DNA from 3 places in the Rhodopseudomonas sp. G2_2311 genome. Region 1 is predicted to be linked to each of the others. Evidence: riboswitches for the same ligand, from Rfam matches in the RefSeq annotation. Region 1 holds a riboswitch; each other region holds the start of a gene.
What was found. A riboswitch is a leader RNA that binds a small molecule or an ion and turns the genes downstream of it on or off. The one in region 1 is predicted to bind cobalamin.

Region 1 (4,236 bases):
ATCTCGGCCTTGCGTTCGCTCATCTTCTGCACGACGACGCCGGAGAACTCCTCGTCGACGTCGATCACGACTTCCTCGACCGGCTCGAGCAGCTGGCCGTTCTCGTCGCGGGTCAGCACGACGCGCGGACGCGACACGCTGAGTTCGAAACCTTCACGGCGCATGTTCTCGATCAGGATCGCGAGCTGCAATTCGCCGCGGCCCGACACTTCCATCGCGTCCTTGTCGGCGGATTCGACGACGCGCAGCGCGACGTTGCCCTCGGCCTCGCGGAGCAGGCGGTCGCGGATCAGGCGGCTCGTCACCTTGTCGCCTTCAGTGCCGGCGAGCGGCGAGTTGTTGACGATGAACGACATCGACACCGTCGGCGGATCGATCGCCTGCGCCTGGATCGGGGTATCGACCGCCGGATCGCAGAAGGTGTCGGCGACGGTGCCCTTGGTCAGGCCGGCGATCGCCACGATGTCACCGGCTTCGGCGATATCGAGCGGCACGCGCTCGAGGCCGCGGAAGGCGAGGATCTTGCTGATGCGGCCCTGCTCGACCAGCTTGCCGTCGCGCGACAGCACTTTGACGGCCTGGTTCGGCTTCACCGTACCCGAAGCGATGCGGCCGGTGATGATGCGGCCGAGATAGGGATTGGCTTCGAGGATGGTGCCGAGCAGGCGGAACGGACCTTCTTCCACCACCGGCGGATGAACGTGCTTGAGCACCAGCTCGAACAGCGGCTTCATGCCTTCGCTCGGATCGCCGTCCGGCTTGTCCGACATCCAGCCGTTCTTGCCGGAGCCGTACAGGATCGGGAAGTCGAGCTGCTCGTCGGTGGCGTCGAGTGCGGCGAACAGGTCGAACACCTCGTTGACCACTTCGGTAACGCGGGCGTCGGAGCGGTCGACCTTGTTGATCGCCACGATCGGCTTAAGGCCGAGCTTCAGCGCCTTGCCGACCACGAACTTGGTCTGCGGCATCGGGCCCTCGGCAGCGTCGACCAGCACGATCACGCCGTCGACCATCGACAGGATGCGCTCGACTTCGCCGCCGAAGTCGGCGTGGCCGGGTGTGTCGACGATGTTGATGTGGGTGTCGCCCCAGACCACCGACGTACACTTCGCCAGAATGGTGATGCCACGCTCGCGTTCGAGATCGTTGGAGTCCATCGCCCGTTCGACCTGGCGCTGGTTGTCGCGATAGGTGCCGGACTGCTGCAGCAGTTTGTCGACAAGAGTAGTCTTGCCGTGGTCGACGTGGGCGATAATGGCGATGTTACGGAGGGTCATGGCTCTTCTGTCGGTCCTGCGGGCGTTGCCTGATCAGCGAGATCATAGGCACACCGCGGGATGCGCCGAAGGGCGCGCCGAAGCCAGCCTATGTCTGAAACGCGCCGGGCAATCGCAATCTGAAATCGCAAAAAACAGGCCCGGCCGAATAGGACCGGGCACCAGCACGCGTTGCGACGCAATATACGCAGAAATCGCGAAATAACAATGACGGTTGCGGATGGACAGACCCGCTTCGGCGCGGTGGCCGCCGGAACGTGCCCCGGAGCGCCTCCGGCATTGTTCCTCAGACTGCTTGACCTAGTGATGTGATGTTATAACATTACATTCATCGTCGCTGCGATAGGTAATTTCATAGTGCAGCCGCTGCCCCTTGGACTGACTGGATTTTTTCCGTTCGGTTCGTTGACACCGCTGCCGTATGTCCAATACCGTGACCAGCGACGGTTCCCGAAAGGGATCAATAGGGAACGCGGTGCGGGTCTTCGGGCTCTATTCCGCGGCTGCCCCCGCAACTGTAAGCGGCGAGCCATTCGCCACACGCCACTGGGCTTTCGTCCTGGGAAGGCGGTGAACGGCAACGACCCGCGAGCCAGGAGACCTGCCGTCAGTCGTGGTCACACGCGAGCACATCGGGCGGGGTGTCCTGGTGCGTGTCGAACCGTAGCCCACAAGAAGGCTGCGGCAGACCTGTTTCGCGGTGACGTGCCACGTTAGCCGCGAGCCAAGAAAATGACTCCCGCCGTTCTGCCTCTCGGGCGCAATCGTCGCCTGCTGTCCTCTGTCGCCCTCGTCCCTCTGCTCTGGCCGGTCGACGGCCTTGCGCAAACCGCCTCGGCCAATCCGCGCGGTCTCGACCCGATCGTGGTCGAGGGCCAGACCGTACGTGCCGCCAAGCCGCGCGCGACGGCCAATGCCGGATCGTCGCGCCAGCGCCGCGCTGCCGCGCGTCCGGTCGCAACGCCGGCCCCCGCGCCCACTCAGCCGACGACGACCGCGTCGACCGCCCCCACCTTCAACCTCGGCACCCCGTCGTCGACCGGCAGCCGACTCGGCCTGACGCCGCTGCAAACACCGGCCAGCGTCGAAGTGATTCGCGCCGAAACCATCGCCGAGCGCGGCCAGCACAACGTGATCGACGCGGTGACGCAGAACGCCACCGGGTTCACCGCGAGCCCGCGTCCGGGAAATGGCGGCCTCGCCTTCACCACGCGCGGCTTCACCGGCAACGGCACGGTGATGTCGCTCTACGACGGCACCCGGCTGTATGTCGGCTCCGGCACCATGACGTTCCCGTTCGATACTTGGACGGCGCAGAGCATCGAAGTGCTGCGCGGCCCGGCCTCGGTGATGTATGGCGAAGGCGCGATCGGCGGCGCCATCAACGTGATCTCCAAGAAGCCGCTCGATGTGGCGCGCAACGAGGCGGAGATCTCGCTCGACACCAACCTGACCCGGCGCCTCGCGGTCGACTCGGGCGGCCCGATCAATCCCAATGTCAGCTATCGGCTGGCGGCGATCGGCAACATGTCGGACGGCTGGGTCGACCGTGACAAGACATCGAACGTCGCGGTGTCCGGCTCGGTGCGGGTGCAGGCCGCCGACAATCTCGCCTTCACGCTGAGCGAAGACTACGCCGACCGCAGCCCGTCGCGCTATTTCGGCACGCCTTTGGTGAACGGCCGGCTCGACGAGTCGCTGCGCTTCCAGAACTACAATGTCGGCGATGCCTCGATCCGCTATCGCGACAACTGGACCCAGCTCAAGACCGAGTGGGACGTTGCCGAAGGCGTCTCGGTGAAGAACGTCACCTACTATCTCAGCACGCACCGGCACTGGAAGGACGTCGAGAGCTACGCGTTCAGCCCGACCACCGGAAATATCAACCGCAGCTCCTATATCGAGATCTTTCACGACCAGGAGCAGATCGGCAACCGCTTCGACACCACCTTCAAGGGCCATGTCTTCGGCCTCGCCAACGAATTCGTCGCCGGTTTCGACGTCAACCGCATCGCCTTCACCCACACCAACAACTCGCCTTACGCCGGCACTTCCTCGGTGCCCACGTACAATTTCGATCCAGGCACTTTCCTGCCGGTGAGCCCGACGCGGCCGAGCTTCCATACGCTGACGACGCAATATGGCGTGTTCGCCGAGAACCGGCTCAGCCTGACTGACCAGCTTTCGTTGATCGGCGGCATCCGCTCCGACAATCCGACGGTGCAGCGCACCGATTTCCTCTCGCCTTCGAACAGTTTCGAGAAGACCTACTCGGCGCCGAGCTGGCGGGTCGGCGCGGTGTACAATCCGATCGAGAACCTCTCGATCTACGGTCAGTATTCGACCGCGGTCGATCCGGTCACCAACCTGATCACCATGACAGGCGTTAACCGCGACTTCTCGCTCTCGACCGGCAAGCAGGTGGAGGTCGGCATCAAGCAGCAGCTCGCCGGCGGTCGCGCGGAATGGACCCTGGCGGCGTATCACATCGTCAAGAACAACCTGCTGGCGCGCGATCCTCAGAACCCCGCCAACACCAATCCGCTGCAGATCGGCCAGCAATCGTCGCGCGGCATCGAAGCCTCGGCCGGCCTCAAGGTCACCGAAACCATCCGGCTCGACGCCAACGTCGCCTGGCTGCGGGCCAAATACGACGACTTCACCCAGGTGGTCGGCGGCCGGGCGGTGAACTACGCCGGCAACGTCCCCAACAACGTGCCGCAGATCGTCAGCAACATCTGGGCGACCTGGGCGTTCGCGCCGGGCTGGTCGGCCAATGCCGGCATCCAGCTCGTCGGCGACACCTGGGCCGACGACGCCAATACGCTGGTGCGGCCGGCCTATAACGTCGTCAATGCCGGGCTGATGTGGAAGCCGGACGCCCGGCAGACGCTGGCACTGCGGGTCTATAATCTGTTCGACACCGTCTATGCGACTTCCGGCGGCACGTCGCAGTGGA
Region 2 (4,236 bases), on a different contig from region 1:
GGCGCAACCGCCGATATCGCCGCGTTCACCGGCTGGCCGGTGGCGCTGGTGATCGACGTCGCCGGTCAGGCGCAGTCCGCCGCCGCTCTGGCGCTCGGGTTTGCCGGCTATCGCAACGACGTCCGCATCGCCGGCGTCATCCTCAACAACGTCGCCAGCCCGCGCCATGAAGCGCTGGTCCGCGATGGTTTCGCCGCGCACGACATTCCGGTGCTGGGCAGCTTCGAGCGGCAACGCGATCTCACGCTGAAGAATCGCCATCTCGGCCTGGTGCAGGCGCGCGAGACCGCGAGGCTCGACACCCGCCTGCAGCAACTCGCCGACAGCGCCATGCGTGGTATCGACCTCGACGCGCTGATCCGCGCTGCGCAGCCGGCGCGTCCGATCGCATCGACGATACGTCCGCTGCCGCCGCCCGGCCAGCGTATCGCGCTGGCGCATGACGATGCGTTCTCGTTCATCTATCCGCACCTCACCGCCGGCTGGCGCGCGGCCGGCGCCGAGATCGTGCCGTTTTCGCCGTTGAATGATGAAGGCCCCGATCCATCCTGCGACACCGCATGGCTGCCGGGCGGCTATCCCGAGCTACACGCCGGGCGACTTGCGGCGGCGACGCGATTCAAGGCGGCGCTCGGCGCATTCGCGGAAACCCGCCCGGTGCACGGCGAGTGCGGCGGCTACATGACGCTCGGTGCCGGCCTGATCGATGCCGACGGCACGCGCCATGCGATGGCCGGACTGCTCGGCCTCGAAACCGACTTCGCCAGCCGCAAGCTGCATCTCGGCTACCGGCTCGCGACCTTGCAGGCCGCAGCCGCCGGCCATGCGGCGGGCACCGTTCTGCGCGGCCATGAATATCACTACGCGCGCGTCGTCGCCGTGGCGGACGAGCCGCTCGCCGAAATCCGCGATCCCGCCGGCCGACTCACTGATGAGACCGGCAGCCGCCGCGGCCACGTCACCGGCACCTTCTTCCATCTGATCGATGTCGCCGAGGGGGCGATCGCCTGATGTCCAACTCTTTCGAAAGCGCCGCTGCACCCGGCCGCATCACGCTGGTCGGCGCCGGCCCGGGCGATGCCGACCTGCTGACACTGCGCGCGATCAAGCGCCTGCAGGCCGCAGACGTGGTGCTGTACGACGACCTCGCCGGCGAAGACTTCATGGCGTATCTCGATCCCAACGCCGAGATGGTCGCGGTCGGCAAGCGCGCCGGCCATCCCTCGCCGCGCCAGGATGAAGTCAGCCGGCTCGCGATCAGCTACGCGCTGCATGGCAAGCATGTGGTGCGGCTGAAGGCCGGCGATCCGACACTGTTTGCCCGCGCCGACGAGGAGCTGCGGGCCGCGCGCGAGGCCGGTATCGCGGTCGAGATCGTGCCCGGCATCACCACGGCGACCGCTGCTGCCGCCACGATCGGCGCATCGCTGACCAAGCGCGGCGTCGCGCGCCGGGTGCAGTTCGTCACCGGCCATGATGTCGACGGCCGCCTACCGCGCGATCTCGACCTCGCAGCGCTGGCCGACGCCACCGCAACGACCTGCGTCTATATGGGCAAGGCCACCTTCCCGGCCCTCGCGGCGCAACTGATCGCCCGCGGCCTGGACGCAGCGACGCCGGCCGTGATGGTCGAAAGCCTCGGCTCCGATGCGACCAACGTGCAACGGGGCAGCGTCAGCGAGATCGCCGCGCGCCTCACCGCCGACCGGCCGGCCGGCCCCTGCATGATTTTGTACGGCGCAGCGCTGGAGGAGAGCTGATCGCCAGCACGCGGCCGGCGACGACGACGCGTTCACTGCCGCGGCGCGGCCGCCGCAACGCCTCGGCGCTGGCTGATCTGCTCGATCGCGTCGGATAGTCGATCGAGCGCAACCGGCAGCATCGCGCCGCCGCAGACCGTGAGCTGATCTGGAACAACGATCCGTCGGCTAGCCGGATAGGCCTGCTGGATCGCGGGATGCAGCAGCAGAGCCTTGCCCTGATCTTCAGCCACCGGCTGCTCTTCGGATACGAGTAAAAGGTCCGGCCGCGATGCGACGATCGCTTCGAGCGAGGCGAAGCCGCCATAGGCGAAACCAAGGTCGGACGCCGCATTCGACAGGCCAGCGGTCTGCAGCAGCGAGCTGAGCAGACTATCGCCGCCGGTCACCCAGCCGCGCCGCGACAACGCCAGCACCCGGCCCTGCCACCGCGAGGCGGTGCGTCGTGCCCGCTCCGCGGCCTGATCGACCGACGCGATCATCGCCTCCGAGCGTTCAGGATGGCCGACCAGCGCGCCGACTCGTCGGATCTGAAGTTTCACCTCGTCGATCGTCCGCGGCACGTCGAACTCTTCGACCGGAATGTTCTGCGCGCGCAGCAACTCGCGCGTGGCACGCTTGCCGTAGCGGCCGGCCAGCACCACGTCGGGCGCGAGCATCAACAGATCCTCGGCCTCACCGGACAGCTTCGGAAATCGCTCAGCCTCCTTGGCGAGCCACGACAGCCTCGGATCACGCGCATACGGTCCGAGGCCAGCGATCTGGTCGGCATCAGCCAGGGCGATTAGCAACTGATCGGTGCACATGTTGATCGAGGCGATCCGCTTGGAGGCGGCGAACGCTGGCGAGGCCAGCAAACCAACGGCGGCGACCACCAGCAACAAGCGGGAACGCCAGCGAGGCGCACGCCGGTCACGCAACGCGACGGGGGGCCGGACGCCGCAATGCGGCGCAATTGTTCTGTCCAAGACGACATCCTCCGCCGGCCCATCGCCGAACGAGTTGCACACCATGCACCGGCCGGTCTCCTGGCTCGCGGATATCCGTCGCGTCCGCCTTCCCGGCCAGTTCGGCCAGTGGCATTCGAGGACGCTCCGATCCGCCCACAGTTGCGAGGGCAGCTGCGGCATTGGGGCATCGCCCCGCACCGCATTCCCGTTTCACCTCTCTCAGCGAAAGGCACCGGTACACGTCTGGGTTAAGCACGTCGCCCAGCCCCCGGCAAGACGACCATCTTCCGCAGCCTACCTGGCAAGCAAAAAGCCGGGAGGTGCAGTCAGGCACCACCCGGCTTGAACTTCACGGCTTCTCGCCGCCGGTTCGCTTACTTTCGCATCGGCGTGGTTGCGCCCGACTGGCCGTCCGAGCTCGGCGTCGTCGAATTGGTCGCGCCGTGCGCGCTGCCCGAGCCCTGACCACCACGATCGGAGTTCGACGGGCCGCCACCGCCCGCGCCGCCGCCAGCCGCGCCACCGGCGCCCGCGCCTGCTCCACCGGCTCCTGCGCCGGCACCGCCGGCCCCGGCACCACCACCCGCGCCGCCGCCGGCTCCACCGCCGCCACCACCGCCTTGGGCCATCACTTGGCTCGCGCCAAGCGCCAGCACTGCGAGCACGGCCATCGCTGTCGTCGTCTTCCGCACCATCATCGTCGCTCCTGTCATTGTTCTGATTGCTGAGTTGCGCAGAGGTCAACGGAGCTTCGGAGACGCCGTTCCTAACTAACCAGTCGCGTCTTCAGGTCGCGGCGTTCCAGCCGGGCAACAGGAACAACCGACCATGTTCGGCTTTTCCCCTCGCCATCAACGACGAGGAACTGCAGATGAAAGCTCTGACCTGGCACGGCAAGAACGACATCCGCTGCGAGAGCGTGCCGGATCCGAAAATCGAACACGGCCGCGATGCGATCATCAAAGTGACGGCCTGCGCGATCTGCGGTTCGGACCTGCACCTGATGGACGGCATCATGCCGTCGATGCAGAGCGGTGACGTGCTCGGCCACGAGACCATGGGTGAAGTCGTCGAGGTCGGTTCCGAGAATACCAAGCTCAAGGTCGGCGATCGGGTGGTGGTCCCGTTCACCATTTCCTGCGGCGAATGCTTCTTCTGCCAGCGCGGCTTCTATTCAGGCTGCGAGCGATCGAATCCCAACGCCAAAGCGGCTGAGAAGATGTGGGGCCATTCGCCCGCTGGCCTGTTCGGCTACTCGCATATGCTCGGCGGCTATGCCGGTGGTCAGGCCGAGTATCTGCGCGTGCCGTATGCCGACGTCGGTCCGATCAAAGTGCCCGATGGACTGACCGACGAGCAGGTTCTGTTCCTGTCCGATATCTTCCCGACCGGTTTCATGGCAGCGGACTTCTGCAATCTCAAAGGCGGCGAGACAGTTGCGGTGTGGGGCTGCGGCCCGGTCGGCCAGATGGCGATCAAGAGCGCCTTCCTGCTCGGCGCCGAACGCGTGATCGCGATCGACACGG
Region 3 (4,236 bases), on a different contig from region 1:
TGAGCATCGTCGAGATCGGCGGTGCTACGCGCAGCCAGCTCCGCATTCCACTCCATCTCGCCCGGAATACAGACGAACTGCGCGCCCCGCGCCAGCGCATCGCGCCGCAGGCTGTCGACGCCATGCGGCCAGTAGGCCTCGCCACCGAGCATCCGCAGGATGACGAGCTTGGCTTTCGCCAGCGTGCGCTCGACATAAAGATCGACCGAGGCCGGATGGCCGAGCGCCAGAAAATTGGTGAGCTGGAGCGTCGGATAGTCGTCCGGCATTCCGGCCCGCGCAGCACCGAACGCCGCAAGATCGCTGTCGGCCGCCGACAACACCACGATATCGGCCGTCGCCTGACCAAGATCGCGCGCGACATCGCCGTCGTCGATGCTGACGCTGGTGTCGAGCTTCAGGTGCATCTGGAGCACCGTTGCTGTGCGACCACCCTCTCTACGTCATTGCGAGCGAAGCGAAGCAATCCAGACTCGGGGCCGATGCCCCTGGATTGCTTCGTCGCTTCGCTCCTCGCAATGACGGGGAGAGGCATATGAACTACCCCGCCAGCGCGCGGCGGGCGGCGTCGGCGTCGAAGCCTTTGAGGCCGATTACCACCAGATGGTCGGGACGCTCGGCATCGGGACGGGCGAAGGCGAGATCGATGCGCGAGCCGACCGCCTGCACCACGACCGGGGCCGGCTTGCCGGCGACCCGAGCATGGCCCTTGACGCGCAGCACGCCCTCGAGCCCCAGCGCATCGCCGACGCGCGCCTTCATGGCGTCCAGCGTCTCCGCCGGCTGCGGCGTGATCACCAGCGAGTCGAAATCGTCGTGATCGTGCTCCTCGCCTTCGGCATGATGGCCGGCGCGGGATGCAAGATCATTCTCGGCTTCGGCATCGAGCCCGATCAGCACCGACGGCGCCAGCGTGCCATGCGAGCGGACGATGCGGACGTTCGGCCGCACCCGGCTCGCCAGCTTGGCTTCGAGCGCGGCAAGCTGGTCGGGCGCGACCAGATCGCTCTTCGACAACACCACCAGATCGGCGCAGGCGAGTTGGTCCTCGAACACTTCCTCGATCGGATCGTCATGCGTGGCGTCGCGCTGCGCCTTCACCGCATCGTCGTCGAGCGGCACCCGGCCTTCGCTCAGCGCCAGCGCGTCGACCACCGTGACGACGCCGTCGGCGGTGGCGCGCGTCTTCACCGCGGGCCAGGCGAACGCCTTCAGCAGCGGCTGCGGCAGCGCCAGCCCGGAGGTTTCGATCACGATCGCGTCGAGCGGCGTGTCGCGGTTCAGCAGCTTTTCCATCGTCGGGATGAAATCGTCGGCGACCGTGCAGCAGATGCAGCCGTTGGTGAGTTCGACGATGTCGCCCGGCGCGCACACCGACGCGCCGCAATCCTCGACCAGCGAGCCGTCGAAACCGGCATCGCCGAATTCATTGACGATCACCGCGATGCGGCGGCCGCTCGACTGATTGAGCAGCGCGCGCAGCAGCGTGGTCTTGCCGGCGCCGAGAAAGCCGGTGAGCACCGTGACGGGAACGCGGGCGGTCATGAACTACTCTCCTGATTGGCGTTTCAGCCACAGCGGCAGGCCGGCGGCGATGAAGGCGACGTGGGGCACGGCGGCAGCGATAGTCTGATTGAGGCGGCCTTGCGCGTCGCGGAAGGCGCGGCCGAGCGGTGTTTCCGGCACCAGGCCGAGGCCGACTTCGTTGGAGACGAGCACGATCGGACCGGCGGCGACGCCGAGATAGCGCGCCAGCCGCCTCGCCTCGACCTCGGGATCGCGGCCGGCTTCCATCAGGTTGAACAGCCACAGCGTCAGGCAATCGACCAGCACGGCGCGGCCGCGGCCGGCGTGCTGGGTCAGCGCATCGACCAGCCCGAGCGGCTCCTCTATCGTGGTCCAGCCGTCACCACGGCGGGCGCGGTGATGCGCGATGCGATCGGACATTTCGTCGTCGCTGGCGGTGGCAGTCGCGAGATAGATCCTGGCGAGACCGCTGCCTGTGACCAGCCGTTCGCCGAACACCGATTTGCCGGAGCGCGCGCCGCCGAGCACCAGGGTGGAGATCAGCGCGCTCATGCCGGCGCCCGCCCATCGTCGGGAGACCATTGCGGCGGCGGCAGGCGGACGACGGTGCCCTTGCGCAGGACTTCAGGTCGCTGCCGCCACGGCACCAAACCGTAGTGACTGTCCTGATAGGAGGCCACGAACGTCGCCACCGCGTCAGCGCCGCCGGCGCCATCGAGATCACCGAACACGAAGGTGTAGCCGCCTTCGCTCGACACCGCGACGGTGGCGGCACGCTTGCATGCGGACAGGCACTGCACGGCGCGCACCTGCACCGCGCCGGCGCCGGCCAGCGCGGCGCGGACGGCTTCCAGCATCGGTGCACCGACGGCGACGCCGTCGATCGTCTTGCAGGTGGTGCAGACGCTGACCATCACCGGCGCGCCAGGCAGCATGCGCGGCGGGTCGGCGCTCACATCGGCAGGGGGCTCGGAATCCATCGGGCTCGAATCATCGCGTCAGCTATCGAGCTTTGTCGGAACGCGCGGGAGAGGCCTTTGCCGTCCGCACTGCTTCCGTCCGGTGCACCCCGCCCCGACGACCCTTCAAAGCACAATACGCGATGGCAGGTCTCCTGGCTCGCGAGTCGCCGCCATTCGCCGCCTTCCCAGGAATTCCCAGTGGCCTCGGCGATGGCTCGTCGCTTACAGTTGCGGGGGCAGCTCCGGGATCGAGACGCACCGCGTCTCCCACCGGCTTCCCTTTTCACCTTCCTTGCGGAAGGACCATCGTCCGGCACGCTAGCTGCGACGCTGTTGCGGGTCAACAACGCGAAGGTGGTGTTGACCGGGCTTGCGCGTTTGCCTCAGTTGCGCGCCTTGCCGAACCAAAGGACCATCTGATGCCGACCGAAACCCTCGTCACCTGGCAGCCGCCGTCGATCACCCCGGTCGACCCGTCGCTGAAAGCAACCTTGCGGGCGCGGGTGGACGGCAAGGCCAAGCCGCTCGGCTCGCTCGGGCGGATCGAAGACCTCGCGATCGAACTCGCCATGATGCGGCACCCGCAACCGCCGCAACTCGACAACGCGGTGCTGATGGTGTTCGCCGGCGACCATGGCCTGACCGAAGAAGGCGTGTCGCAATATCCGTCCGCCGTGACGGTAGCGATGGTGATGACCTATCTGGCCGGTAAGGCCACCGCCAACGCATTCGCAGCCGCCAACCATGTCGACGTCCGGGTGATCGACGCCGGTGTCGCCGCCGAGTTGCCGAAGCATCCCGATCTGATCGACGCCAAGGTGCGGATGGGAACCGCCAACGCGGCGCGTCAGCCGGCGATGAGCGTCGCGGAGGCGTGCCAGGCACTCGATCGCGGCGCCGAACTGGCACGCGCCGAGATCGCCGCGGGCGCGGACGTGATCGCGCTGGGTGAGATGGGGATCGGCAACACGGCTTCGTCGTCGCTGCTGCTGCACCGCCTCGGCCCGGCGCCGCTCGATCAGAGCATCGGGATCGGCGCCGGCCAGGATGCTGACGGCATGGCCAAGAAGAAGGCGGCGATCGAAAAGGCGGCGATGCGCAGCCCCGCCACCGCACCGCTGGAGGTGCTGGCCGAGTTCGGCGGGCTGGAGATTGCCATGATGGCGGGCGCGGTGCTGGGCGCCGCCTCGCAGCGCCGGCCGGTGATCGTCGATGGCTTCATCGCCACGGCCGCGGCGCTGGTGGCGGTGCGGCTGGCGCCGGAAGCCCGCGATTATTGCGTATTCGCCCATCGCTCGGCCGAACGCGGCCATGATCTCGCGCTGCAGGCGATGGATGCCGCGCCGCTGCTCGATCTGCGGCTGCGGCTCGGCGAAGGCACCGGCGCGATCCTCGCCGTGCCGCTGGTGCGCGCCGCTTCGCGGCTGCTCACGGACGTCGCCGATCTCGCCGACGTGCTGGCGGGCAAGCTGTGAGTACGGTGCTGAACAAGATGGCGGCGATGACCGATCCGGCCGAGATCGCAGCCGCCAACGCCAACCCGCCGGTGTTCGACGAAGCGTTTCGGGAGAAGTTCGCCGAGCTGATCGCGTGGCGCCGCGACGTCCGCCGCTTCACGACCGATCCGGTCGCGCCGGAGCTGATCGATCAGCTGCTCGACCTCGCCCAGCTCGCCCCATCGGTTGGTAACAGCCAGCCGTGGCGCTGGATCAGCGTCGACTCGGCCGAGATGCGGGCGCGGATCCGC

Region 2: another riboswitch for cobalamin. It lies ahead of VRZ08_RS05950 (ABC transporter substrate-binding protein); the one in region 1 lies ahead of VRZ08_RS11025 (TonB-dependent receptor).
Region 3: another riboswitch for cobalamin. It lies ahead of VRZ08_RS04570 (DUF1636 domain-containing protein); the one in region 1 lies ahead of VRZ08_RS11025 (TonB-dependent receptor).

What each region holds. Positions count from the first base shown of each region.
Region 1 covers NZ_JAZDRK010000006.1:5,009-9,244, forward strand. The annotation lists gene typA (translational GTPase TypA) at 1-1,277, opposite strand, end outside; cobalamin riboswitch at 1,705-1,901, shown strand; gene VRZ08_RS11025 (TonB-dependent receptor) at 2,010-4,236, shown strand, end outside.
Region 2 covers NZ_JAZDRK010000003.1:110,240-114,475, reverse strand. The annotation lists gene VRZ08_RS05960 (cobyrinate a,c-diamide synthase) at 1-1,011, shown strand, start outside; gene cobA (uroporphyrinogen-III C-methyltransferase) at 1,011-1,760, shown strand; gene VRZ08_RS05950 (ABC transporter substrate-binding protein) at 1,793-2,728, opposite strand; cobalamin riboswitch at 2,761-2,962, opposite strand; gene VRZ08_RS05945 (hypothetical protein) at 3,085-3,408, opposite strand; gene VRZ08_RS05940 (zinc-dependent alcohol dehydrogenase) at 3,582-4,236, shown strand, end outside.
Region 3 covers NZ_JAZDRK010000002.1:344,908-349,143, reverse strand. The annotation lists gene cobN (cobaltochelatase subunit CobN) at 1-407, opposite strand, end outside; gene cobW (cobalamin biosynthesis protein CobW) at 541-1,545, opposite strand; gene cobU (bifunctional adenosylcobinamide kinase/adenosylcobinamide-phosphate guanylyltransferase) at 1,549-2,079, opposite strand; gene VRZ08_RS04570 (DUF1636 domain-containing protein) at 2,076-2,507, opposite strand; cobalamin riboswitch at 2,614-2,812, opposite strand; gene cobT (nicotinate-nucleotide--dimethylbenzimidazole phosphoribosyltransferase) at 2,909-3,964, shown strand; gene bluB (5,6-dimethylbenzimidazole synthase) at 3,991-4,236, shown strand, end outside.